DNA from 3 places in the Butyrivibrio sp. WCD2001 genome. Region 3 is predicted to be linked to each of the others. Evidence: predicted binding sites of a transcription regulator. Region 3 holds the regulator's gene; each other region holds the start of a gene.

Region 1 (3,289 bases), on a different contig from region 3:
GTCGGGATGCTTACTTTTCTCAAGGTTATAAAGAACCATGTCAGCAAGGCCGGCAGGTGAATTATCATGTATGCCATAGTATACTTTTCTATCAGGCATCATCTTCATTGAAAGCTCTATTGTATTTGTAAGGTAATCATTTTCATAAAAGCCATACATTTCATAGCGCTCAACAGCCATCTGTGCCAGTGTCATGTTGTTGACACCAAAGAACACAACCGGAATATCCGTAAAGAGTTCTTCCTTATATTTCATGGCAAATTTAACAGCCTCATCGTCTGCCAGAATAACGCCATCATAATCATTTTTTAAATTAACTCTTTGAATAAAGTAATTGTGAAAAGTCTCGACATCCTCATTGGATGCATGCTTCTTGGCATCCATGAACATAACATCAAATTCTATACCGTTAGGATCGAGGCTCTGTTTAAGTCCCTCTATCTGCGGCTCAAATGTGTAATACTGGGAAGTATAAGAAGACAGCAAAAGAACTCGATGCTGGACCTCTCCTTTGTAAACAGGTCCAACCATCGAGGTGTTATCATCAGTCGTCACGAACTGCCGAAGGAACATGACGGCAACCAGCAGACAAATGACGCTAAGCACTATAAATACCGTACGTATTTTTTGCAGTACCGACTGTTTCGTCATAAAAACACCGACCCTTAGTGATATAGATAATTCTACCACTTAAAGGGCCGGTGCATTATTAACTAAGCCTTATGTATGTTTAAATATTGTTAAAGAATACATAAACAATTTATAAATCAATAACAATCTCTTATCCTTCGATCATTATTGTCTTCTTCTCAGGAACCTTAGCCTGTTCTTTCTTAGGTACATTGAGACTAAGTACGCCATGTCTGAAGGTTGCCTTGATATCTTCCTCAGTAAGGTTATCTCCTACATAGAAGCTTCTCTGCATTGAGCCCTGATAGCGCTCCTGTCTGATGATCTTACCCTTATGGTTCTTCTCATCCTTATCAAGTCCCTTGGTGGCACTTATGGTAAGGTAACCATTGTCGAGTTCAAGGCTGATATCTTCCTTCTTAAAGCCGGGCAGATCAATATCTACTTCATAATGATCCTCATTGTCATGGACATCTGTCTTCATAAGCCTGTCGGCATGCTTGCCATAGAGCTTCCTCTCGGTGTTGTCAAACTCATTAAACATCGGGAAATCGAACCAGTTATCAAACAAATTCTCCTCAAAAATACTAGGCATCAACATAATAATTACCTCCTTATATATGAATGAAATTATAAACTTTGAGCAGCGGAACCGGAGTCATTACAATTATTATTGCTCCCTTTATTTCTGTTCCCTTGTTCTATAACTGTTATAACACTTGTTAGCACTCTTGTCAAGCGAGTGCTAATATTTTTTTATAAATAATCCGCATGCACGAAAACATGCGGATTCCGGCGACTCGTCACTTTGAAATATTTCATCATCACTAATACGCCCCCTTATTTATCGCACGAATTGCTTCCGACTGAATATCACGATTATATGATAGCATAGGTGCAACATCTTTTCCCCTTACTCTCCTGTCCGCATAATTGCGTGTAAGCTTTACGACAAGCGGTGATAAAACAAGAACGCCTATAAGATTAGGTATCATCATAAGTCCATTGAAGGTATCGGAAATATCCCAGACAAGAGATGATTCCATTACAGCTCCAAAGACCATAAGAATAATAAATATAAATCGGTATATTTTCGCCCACGTAACACCGATCAGATATTCCACAACTTTCGCTCCGTAATATGACCATCCCATAACAGTTGTAAATGCAAATAACGTTATTATAATAACCACAAATATTTCTCCGGGGCGACCAAGTACCTGGTTAAAAGCATGTGCAACCAAAGTTGCATCATCAGTACCTACTACAGTCAGACCTGTATTAAGATCAATCGCGCCTGAACTCAGTACTACAATTGCAGTAATTGTACAGATAATAATGGTATCCAGAAATACTTCTGCCATTCCCCACATCCCCTGCTTCACGGGTTCCCTGGCACAGGTATTAACATGAGCCATTACTGAAGAGCCGAGTCCTGCTTCGTTTGAGAAGACACCTCTCTTACATCCGCTTTTTATTGTATTCATCGCTACCTGGACCGCTGTCCCAACCGCTCCGCCTTTCAAGGCATCAGGACCAAGTGCAAAGTGAAATATCGATCTGAATACAGCCGGAATAGCCTCGATATTGCATAAGATAATGATTAGGCACCCGGCAATATAAGCTATTGACATTACAGGTACCAGTGTCTCGGAGACATACGCCAGTCGTCTGAATCCTCCCATTATAATCACAGCTCCGATAAGCATAAGTACAACGCCAATCCACCAGTCCAATATAGGGGCACCCCAGAAGGTTCCCATATCAACATCGGCAAGAAATGCGGCCTCCATATTTAGTGTTATCTTATTTATCTGACTGAGATTCCCTATTCCAAAGGATGCAAGTACTGTAAAAACACAGAAGGCAACAGCCAGTATTTTTCCGATCTGTTTACATTTTTTTATACTTCCAAGTCCGTCTTCAAGGTAATACATAGGGCCTCCGGACCATGCACCTTCAGAATTTCTTCTCCTGTAATATAGTCCCAGTACGTTTTCCGAGTACTTGGTCATCATCCCAAGAAATGCCGCTATCCACATCCAAAATACAGCTCCCGGTCCTCCTACGCAGATAGCCGTGGATACTCCCGCAATATTTCCTGTACCTATTGTTGAGCAAAGTGCCATACAAAATGCACGAAACTGTGACAGAGCACCTGCATCATTGATAATGCGGGCTTCACCCTTTATCGCTCCAAATGTCTTTCCCCACCAGTGACGTAAATGCGCAACCTGAAAAACACCGGTAATAAACGTGCAAATCAGACCGGTACCAAGCAAAAGTACCAGTCCGAAAGTTCCCCATGCAAAGGAATTAACCGCATCATTAATCCGAGTGATAGTTTCCATAATAATTTACAGATCCTTTCAATTACTGAGGATTAATCAGATTTGTGATTCCATCATAGTCATACTTCGAAGCAAATTTTTTTATCTCAGCAATTTTATCTTTATCCTCATCAGGCACGTCATAATCAGAAAGTTCCAAAAGCGCCTCTTCTATGGCGTCGCTGTCCATATTATCTGCAGCTTCCGCAACGGCCTCATAAACACTCTCCATAAGGAAAGCATCCGCCATCGGCTTTGTCTCGCCGGCATCACTGCTGCTTTCCTTGCTTTCATAAAGCGGTGAAAGTATATTGGTATATCCCAGATAC
Region 2 (3,289 bases), on a different contig from region 3:
GTCTTATTTCTCTCACTCTCAGTCAGCTTGGCAACAGGAATGCCTGTCCATCTTGAAATAATCCGGGCTATCTCTTCATCGGATACTCTCTCATGGACAAGAGACATGTCCTTCGATCCAACCTTCTGTTCCTCCTCTTCGAGCTGTTTCTTAAGTTCGGGAATTCTGCCGTACTGAAGTTCACTGGCCTTCTCAAAATCACCTCTTCTCTGGGCAATCTGAAGTTCACTGTTTGCAGACTCAATCTCTTCACGAATTACCGCAAGCCTGTCCACAGCTTCTTTCTCATTGGTCCACTGTGCCTTCTGATTATCAAAACTGTCCTTTAATTCTGCCAGTTCTTTTTGAAGATTTTCGAGCCTCTCCTTACTTAAGGAATCATCCTCTTTTTTCAGAGCAGTCTCCTCGATCTGCATCTGCATGATCTTCCTGTTCATCTCATCAAGCTCTGCAGGCATAGAATCCATCTCGGTCTTAATAAGTGCACAGGCCTCATCCACCAGGTCGATTGCCTTATCGGGAAGGAATCTGTCGGAGATATATCTGTTACTGAGTGTCGCTGCACTAACGAGCGCTGAGTCCATGATCTTAACACCGTGATAAACCTCATAGCGGTCCTTAAGTCCTCTGAGGATGCTTATGGTATCTTCAACTGTAGGCTCCGAAACCATTACAGGCTGGAAACGTCTCTCAAGAGCAGCATCCTTCTCAATGTACTGTCTGTATTCATTAAGCGTTGTCGCACCGATACAGTGAAGTTCGCCTCTTGCAAGCATGGGCTTAAGCATATTGCCCGCATCAAGCGCGCCATCTGTTTTTCCCGCACCCACTATTGTATGAAGCTCATCTATGAAAAGAATTATCTCGCCGTCGGATTCCTTGACGTCCTGTAGAACTGCCTTAAGTCTCTCCTCGAACTCACCGCGGTACTTGGCGCCCGCAACAAGTGAACCCATATCCAGCGAAAAGATTTTCTTATCCTTCAGGTTCTCAGGCACGTCGCCCTCCGCAATTCTCTGCGCAAGCGCCTCAACCACCGCCGTCTTACCTACACCGGGCTCACCGATGAGAACAGGATTGTTCTTGGTCTTTCTGGACAAAATTCTTACGACATTTCTTATCTCGGCGTCTCTTCCGATAACGGGCTCAAGCTTCTGCGCCTTTGCCTTGGCCACAAGCTCTGTTCCGTATTTTTCAAGCGTATCGTAGGTGGCCTCAGGATTATCGGAGGTCACCTTCTGATTACCTCTCACCTCGGACAGTGCCTTAAGGAATCTGTTCCTGTCGATTCCGAATGCCTGGAATATATTGATAATCTCTTTGTTAGGATAGTGAAGCATCGCAAGGAATATGTGCTCAACTGACACATATTCATCGCCCATCGCCTTCATCTCATCCTCACTCTTAAGGAGAACCTTATTAAGGCCGGCACCCACATACGGGCTTCCTCCCTGCACCTTGGTTCTCTTTTTCAGAGCTTCATCAACCCTTGACAGGAACACCTTATTATCGATACCCATCTTCTCAATGAGTTTCGGAATAATGCTATCCTCTATGGTCAGCAGGCTGTATAAAAGATGCTCCTGCTCGATTTCCTGATTGCCGTAGTCAACCGCAACCTTCTCCATGTTCTGGACAGCCTCAATTGATTTTTGTGTAAATCTGTCTATCTTCATAACTATCACCTCTTTTACCGGTTAGTAGTTCTTCCTGACTGAAATTTTGTATTATATTCTGTTCTACAACTGTTATAACACGATTATTAGCACTCGTCAATAGAGAGTGCTAATAATTCTTTCCGGTTCATCGAAGTGATGTCATGGTCAATATATAGTCTTTAACTTTTTCGACATGTTTCTATAATTATTCTTCACTGAGCCATTCCAGGATGCCTTAATGCCATCCAGCTTTTCACTCTTCACATAGTATCGGATTCGTGAAAACAGCGGTATCCACGCAGCTTCATCCTGAATAATCGTCTTCTCCAAGTCTCTGTATTCCTTGATGCGCTCATCCTTATCCGTAATGGCACGGGCATCGGTAACCCGTTTCATGATGTCCTCACGCGGGTAGCAAAGACTCCTGAAGGTTGTGTTCTCCTTATTTCCGAAAAATGTATAAATGAAATTATCGGGATCGTTAAAATCTGCTGTCCAGGTTGCCTCGTAGCAGGTAAGCTGTCCGCTCTTTCGAAGGGTCATCCATTCGGAGTCATCGATTACCTCCACAGTAGCTTTAACTCCTATCTTTTCCCACATGGATGCTACTGATTCCATCATAGACTTTTCCCAGTCGGCTACAGAAGATTTGACGCTGATTGTCATTTCAAATCCGTCCCCATACCCAGCATCAGCAAGGAGCGCCGCCGCTTCATCAGGATCATAGGCAATCTCGGGAAGATCCTCATTGTAACCGCTAAGGCCATGAGGGAATATTCCCTGCTCAATCTCTCCCCTTCCATTCCTGCTGCTGTCCAGAAGTGCCTGTCTGTCCAGCGCCATCTGCAGTGCCTTACGTACAGCCACATTATTTAAAGGTTCTATGGACTCATTAAGCGCGATATAAGTGATACCTACCGGATGTGCGCGGAACAAACGATCCTTATACGAACTATCATTCAGATATTTATCAGCATCGCTGCCAAGGCCATCCAGATCCAGGATATCCAGTTCACCCTTTTCAAATAATGCCTCAATATCTTCTGCCTCTGACAGGAATCTCAGATCCAGTCCTTCGCACTTAGGTACTCCGTTCCAGCAATTCTTATTTGCTTTGAGCAGCATACCTTCTCCCTTATTCCATTTCCATAGAACGAAGGAGCCGGTTCCGACTGTCCATTCGGGCTCCGTCCCAAAACGGTCCCCTGCCTCAACAGTTGTCGCTTCATCCATAATAGATGCACCGGGCATGGATAGGCATGGCAAAAATGCCGCAAAAGGTTCCTCTAAAGTAATGGAAAAATCAAGATCTCCCAAAATCTTAAAGCCTTCCAGCTGATCAGTCTCACCGGCTTCTAATTTAGCGGCACCTACAATATTATCAATGATATCCTGATTGCAGGAATCAGGATGAGTCAGAAGACGGGTAAATGAATACAGCACATCCGAAGCCGTAAGCGGTGATCCGTTACTGAAGGTTACACCCTCGCGAAGGTGAAATGTGTAGGTCATACCGTCATCAGACACTTCCCAGTCCTTTGCCAGAGATGGCAGAACAACCGCGCTTCCATGGGCATTGTTTTCCATCTCTACCAGACGGTCGAATACATTCTGTGCAACTGTGTAGTGAA
Region 3 (3,289 bases):
GACGCTGTGCGTCATTGAAGTATGCGGGAACTGTAATTACTGCCTCTGTTACTTTTTCGCCGAGATACTGTTCTGCGTCTGCCTTCAGCTTCTGAAGAATCATAGCTGAAATCTGCTGAGGTGAATACTTCTTGCCGTCGATTGTGCGGCCGTTGTCTGTACCCATATCTCTCTTGATTGATGAGATTGTGTTCTCAGCGTTTGTTACTGCCTGACGCTTAGCGGGCTCACCTACGAGACGCTCGCCATTCTTTGTGAAAGCTACAATTGAAGGTGTTGTTCTTGCACCCTCAGCGTTAGCGATAACGGTGGGCTGACCACCTTCCATAACAGCTACGCAGCTGTTGGTTGTTCCTAAATCGATACCTATGATCTTACTCATTTTATTTTCCTCCGTTTATAAAACTAATGAATAATTAACAATAAAAATCTAATGAAGTTCTGCTCTCACACTTCGTGTTCGACAGAACTAAGTAGTACACTAAGCTCGGCAAAACCTCGCTAAGTGATTACTTAGCAACGGCAACCATGCTGTGTCTGAGCACTGTGTCGTGATACATATAACCCTTCTGAAGCTCCTGTGCCACGAATCCTTCCTCGACATCTTCGCTCTCAACCTGCATTACAGCGTTGTGGAAATTAGGATCAAATTCCTTTCCAACGGCTTCGATGGGAGTTACACCAAGATCCTCAATCTGCTTCATAAGCTGCTTGTATATCATATTCATTCCGTCTGCAAAAGCGGAATTCTTCTCTTCTTCAGGGACAGCAGCAAGTCCTCTTTCGAAGTTATCTACAACAGGGAGAATTTTCTCAAGTACACTGGATGCTCCCTGGTTGAACATCTGCGCCTTTTCTCTGTCGGTTCTTGTTCTGAAGTTCTCAAACTCAGCAAGCTGGCGCATGTATTTATCCTGCATCTCTTCGAACTTTTCTTTGTAAGGGTTCTTCTTTTCTTTTTTACCGAAAAGACCTTTCTTCTCACCCTCGGCGTTTTCAGTGTTCTCGGCACCTTCTACGCTCTCAGCGGCCTCTGCTACAGCTTCGGCAGCCTCTTCCTCTGCGGCCTCGGCAACCTTGTTTGCTGCATCAGCTACCTTTTTAGCCTTCTCGGCAACTTCCTGCTGAAGTTCCTTTGCAGTTTTCTTACCGGACACTGTATTTGTATCCTTCTTAACTTCCTTACTCACTTAAATACTCCTTATGGTTCTATTCTTTTTTATATAAATCATCCAGAGCTCTCATCATATTCTTAAGTGCTCCGACAACTTTGTCGTAATCCATTCGCTTAGGTCCGATAACTCCTACCGTTCCTCTCATGCCCTCTCCGAGATCGTAGGTCGCTGTTACAACGCTGCAATCCTTCATGGACTGAACCGGAGACTCATTACCGATGTAAACCTGTATACCTGTCTCCTCTGAGGAGGACTGAAGCGCATTCTCAACGATACTTGTAAGATCGCTCTTATCCTCAAAAGTGGTTATGAGGTCACTTGCTCTCTCCTTATCAGCAAGCTCGGGATATCTGAAAATGTTGTTCGCACCGCTGGTGTAAATCTGAAGGTCCTCATCCTCCGTAATGGCATCTCCGGCTGTATCGAGTATCTTGTCGATTATCTCGCTGTGGATACCCGCCTCCTGCTTCATCGCAGTTATAAGTCCGAGGTTAATGTCCTCTACGGAAAGTCCTGCAAGTCTGGTATTAAGCAGGATATTGAGCTTAAGCATATCCGCTTCGGAAAGCTCCTGCTCCACCTCAACCATTCGGTTCTTAATTACGTTTCCTTCTATTACTATAGTGGTAAGAATGTGTTCCTCATCCACTCTGGAAAGCTGTACGAATTTCAGCTTATTCCTTCTGATCATGGGTGCTGAGATCATCGAAGCGTAGTTGGTATCAACCGCCAGGGTCTTGGCAACCTGCTTAAGGAGCTTCTCAAGCTTCTCTTCTTTATCCAGAAGCATCTCCTTCATGTTCTCAACTTCCTGTTCCTTCTCAGCGAGCATCTCATCTACATAAACTCTGTAGCCCTGATCTGACGGAATACGTCCCGCGGAAGTATGAGGCTGCAATATAAGTCCCATCTCCTCAAGATCCGCCATCTCGTTTCTGATGGTAGCCGAACTGAGATTAAGATCCGTGTACTTGGAAATCGTCCTACTGCCCACTGGCTCGCCTGTCTCGAGGTAATTGCGAACAATTGCATGCAGTATTTTCTTTTTTCTGTCATCCAGTTGCATCACAAACCTCCTTTTTTGATGTGTTAGCACTCAACGTCATTGAGTGCTAACATCTTCTGAGAATAAATTACCACTATAAATTATTAATGTCAATAAAAAACCCCAAGGATTTCTCCCTGGGGACGAATAATCTACATATATGTGATAAAGTCCCGGCCTGCAGCAAGCAAGCTTGCCAGGCCGGGACCTTCCATCCTTGTTTATCACATCCCAAAATCAGCATGAACCTCGCCGTTAACAACGAAGTATACTCTTTCCTCTTCGGGCTTTACATAAAGCTCAAGAGTCTTGATCTCGGAAACTTTTCTTCCCATATCATACTGCCATACATTCTTGGCATTCTCGATAAAGGTGTCATATGTAACGCTCTTATCAGCATACTGAAGAACGATATTTGTCTTTGTTGCAGGAGCCTTTGCAGCTGTTGTCTTCTTTGCTGCTGGCTTCTTAGCTGCTGTAGCCTTCTTTGCTGCAGGCTTCTTTGCTGCTGGCTTAGCTGCTGCCTTAGTCTCAGTCTTCTTGGCTGCTGCCTTGGTTGCTGTAGCCTTTTTAGCAGGTGCTGCCTTCTTTGCTGCAGGCTTCTTTGCTGCGGGCTTCTTCTCTTCCTTCTTATCAGCTGCCTTGGTCTCAGTCTTCTTAGCTGCTGCCTTAGTTGCTGTAGCCTTCTTTGCTGCGGGCTTCTTAGCTGCTGCCTTCTTTGCTGCGGGCTTCTTAGCTGCTGTAGCCTTCTTCTCCTCAGCCTTAGGTGCCTCTGCCTCAGCAGGCTTTACTTCATCCTTCTTTTCTGCAGCAATTACCGGTTTCTTGATAGTCGCAATCGGCTTTAAAGCTGCTTCTCTCAACTTGTCTTCAGCCATATCTCCCTCTCTTTCCGTAAGGAACGCGTGTTATGCGTTTTTGCAAATTTATCATTACGTTTTTGAGTTTAGTACATATTCTAAAAAAAGTCAACATTTATGCGCTTTTAGACCAGATTCTATTCTTGAAAGCGCCTTTTTAAGCACTTCCATGGAGGACGCAAACGAAATTCTCACGAATCCTGGGGCAA

Evidence for each region. The regulator HrcA, encoded in region 3, represses chaperone genes, less so after heat shock. The targets are predictions, from matches to a motif close to TGTTAGCACTCNNNNNNNNNGAGTGCTAACA.
Region 1: the regulator HrcA is predicted to act here: its motif matches at 1,351-1,381, upstream of G630_RS0102545 (Hsp20/alpha crystallin family protein).
Region 2: the regulator HrcA is predicted to act here: its motif matches at 1,761-1,791, upstream of clpB (ATP-dependent chaperone ClpB).

The regions. Positions count from the first base shown of each region.
Region 1 covers NZ_AUJZ01000001.1:593,485-596,773, forward strand. The annotation lists gene G630_RS23240 (EAL domain-containing protein) at 1-651, opposite strand, end outside; gene G630_RS0102545 (Hsp20/alpha crystallin family protein) at 782-1,231, opposite strand; gene G630_RS0102550 (alanine/glycine:cation symporter family protein) at 1,458-2,981, opposite strand; gene G630_RS20425 (DegV family protein) at 3,004-3,289, opposite strand, start outside.
Region 2 covers NZ_KE384200.1:193,611-196,899, reverse strand. The annotation lists gene clpB (ATP-dependent chaperone ClpB) at 1-1,676, opposite strand, end outside; gene G630_RS0118755 (ABC transporter substrate-binding protein) at 1,824-3,289, opposite strand, start outside.
Region 3 covers NZ_AUJZ01000007.1:189,567-192,855, forward strand. The annotation lists gene dnaK (molecular chaperone DnaK) at 1-382, opposite strand, end outside; gene grpE (nucleotide exchange factor GrpE) at 510-1,190, opposite strand; gene hrcA (heat-inducible transcriptional repressor HrcA) at 1,210-2,241, opposite strand; gene G630_RS25025 (DUF6465 family protein) at 2,445-3,098, opposite strand; gene G630_RS0108595 (pyridoxal phosphate-dependent aminotransferase) at 3,189-3,289, opposite strand, start outside.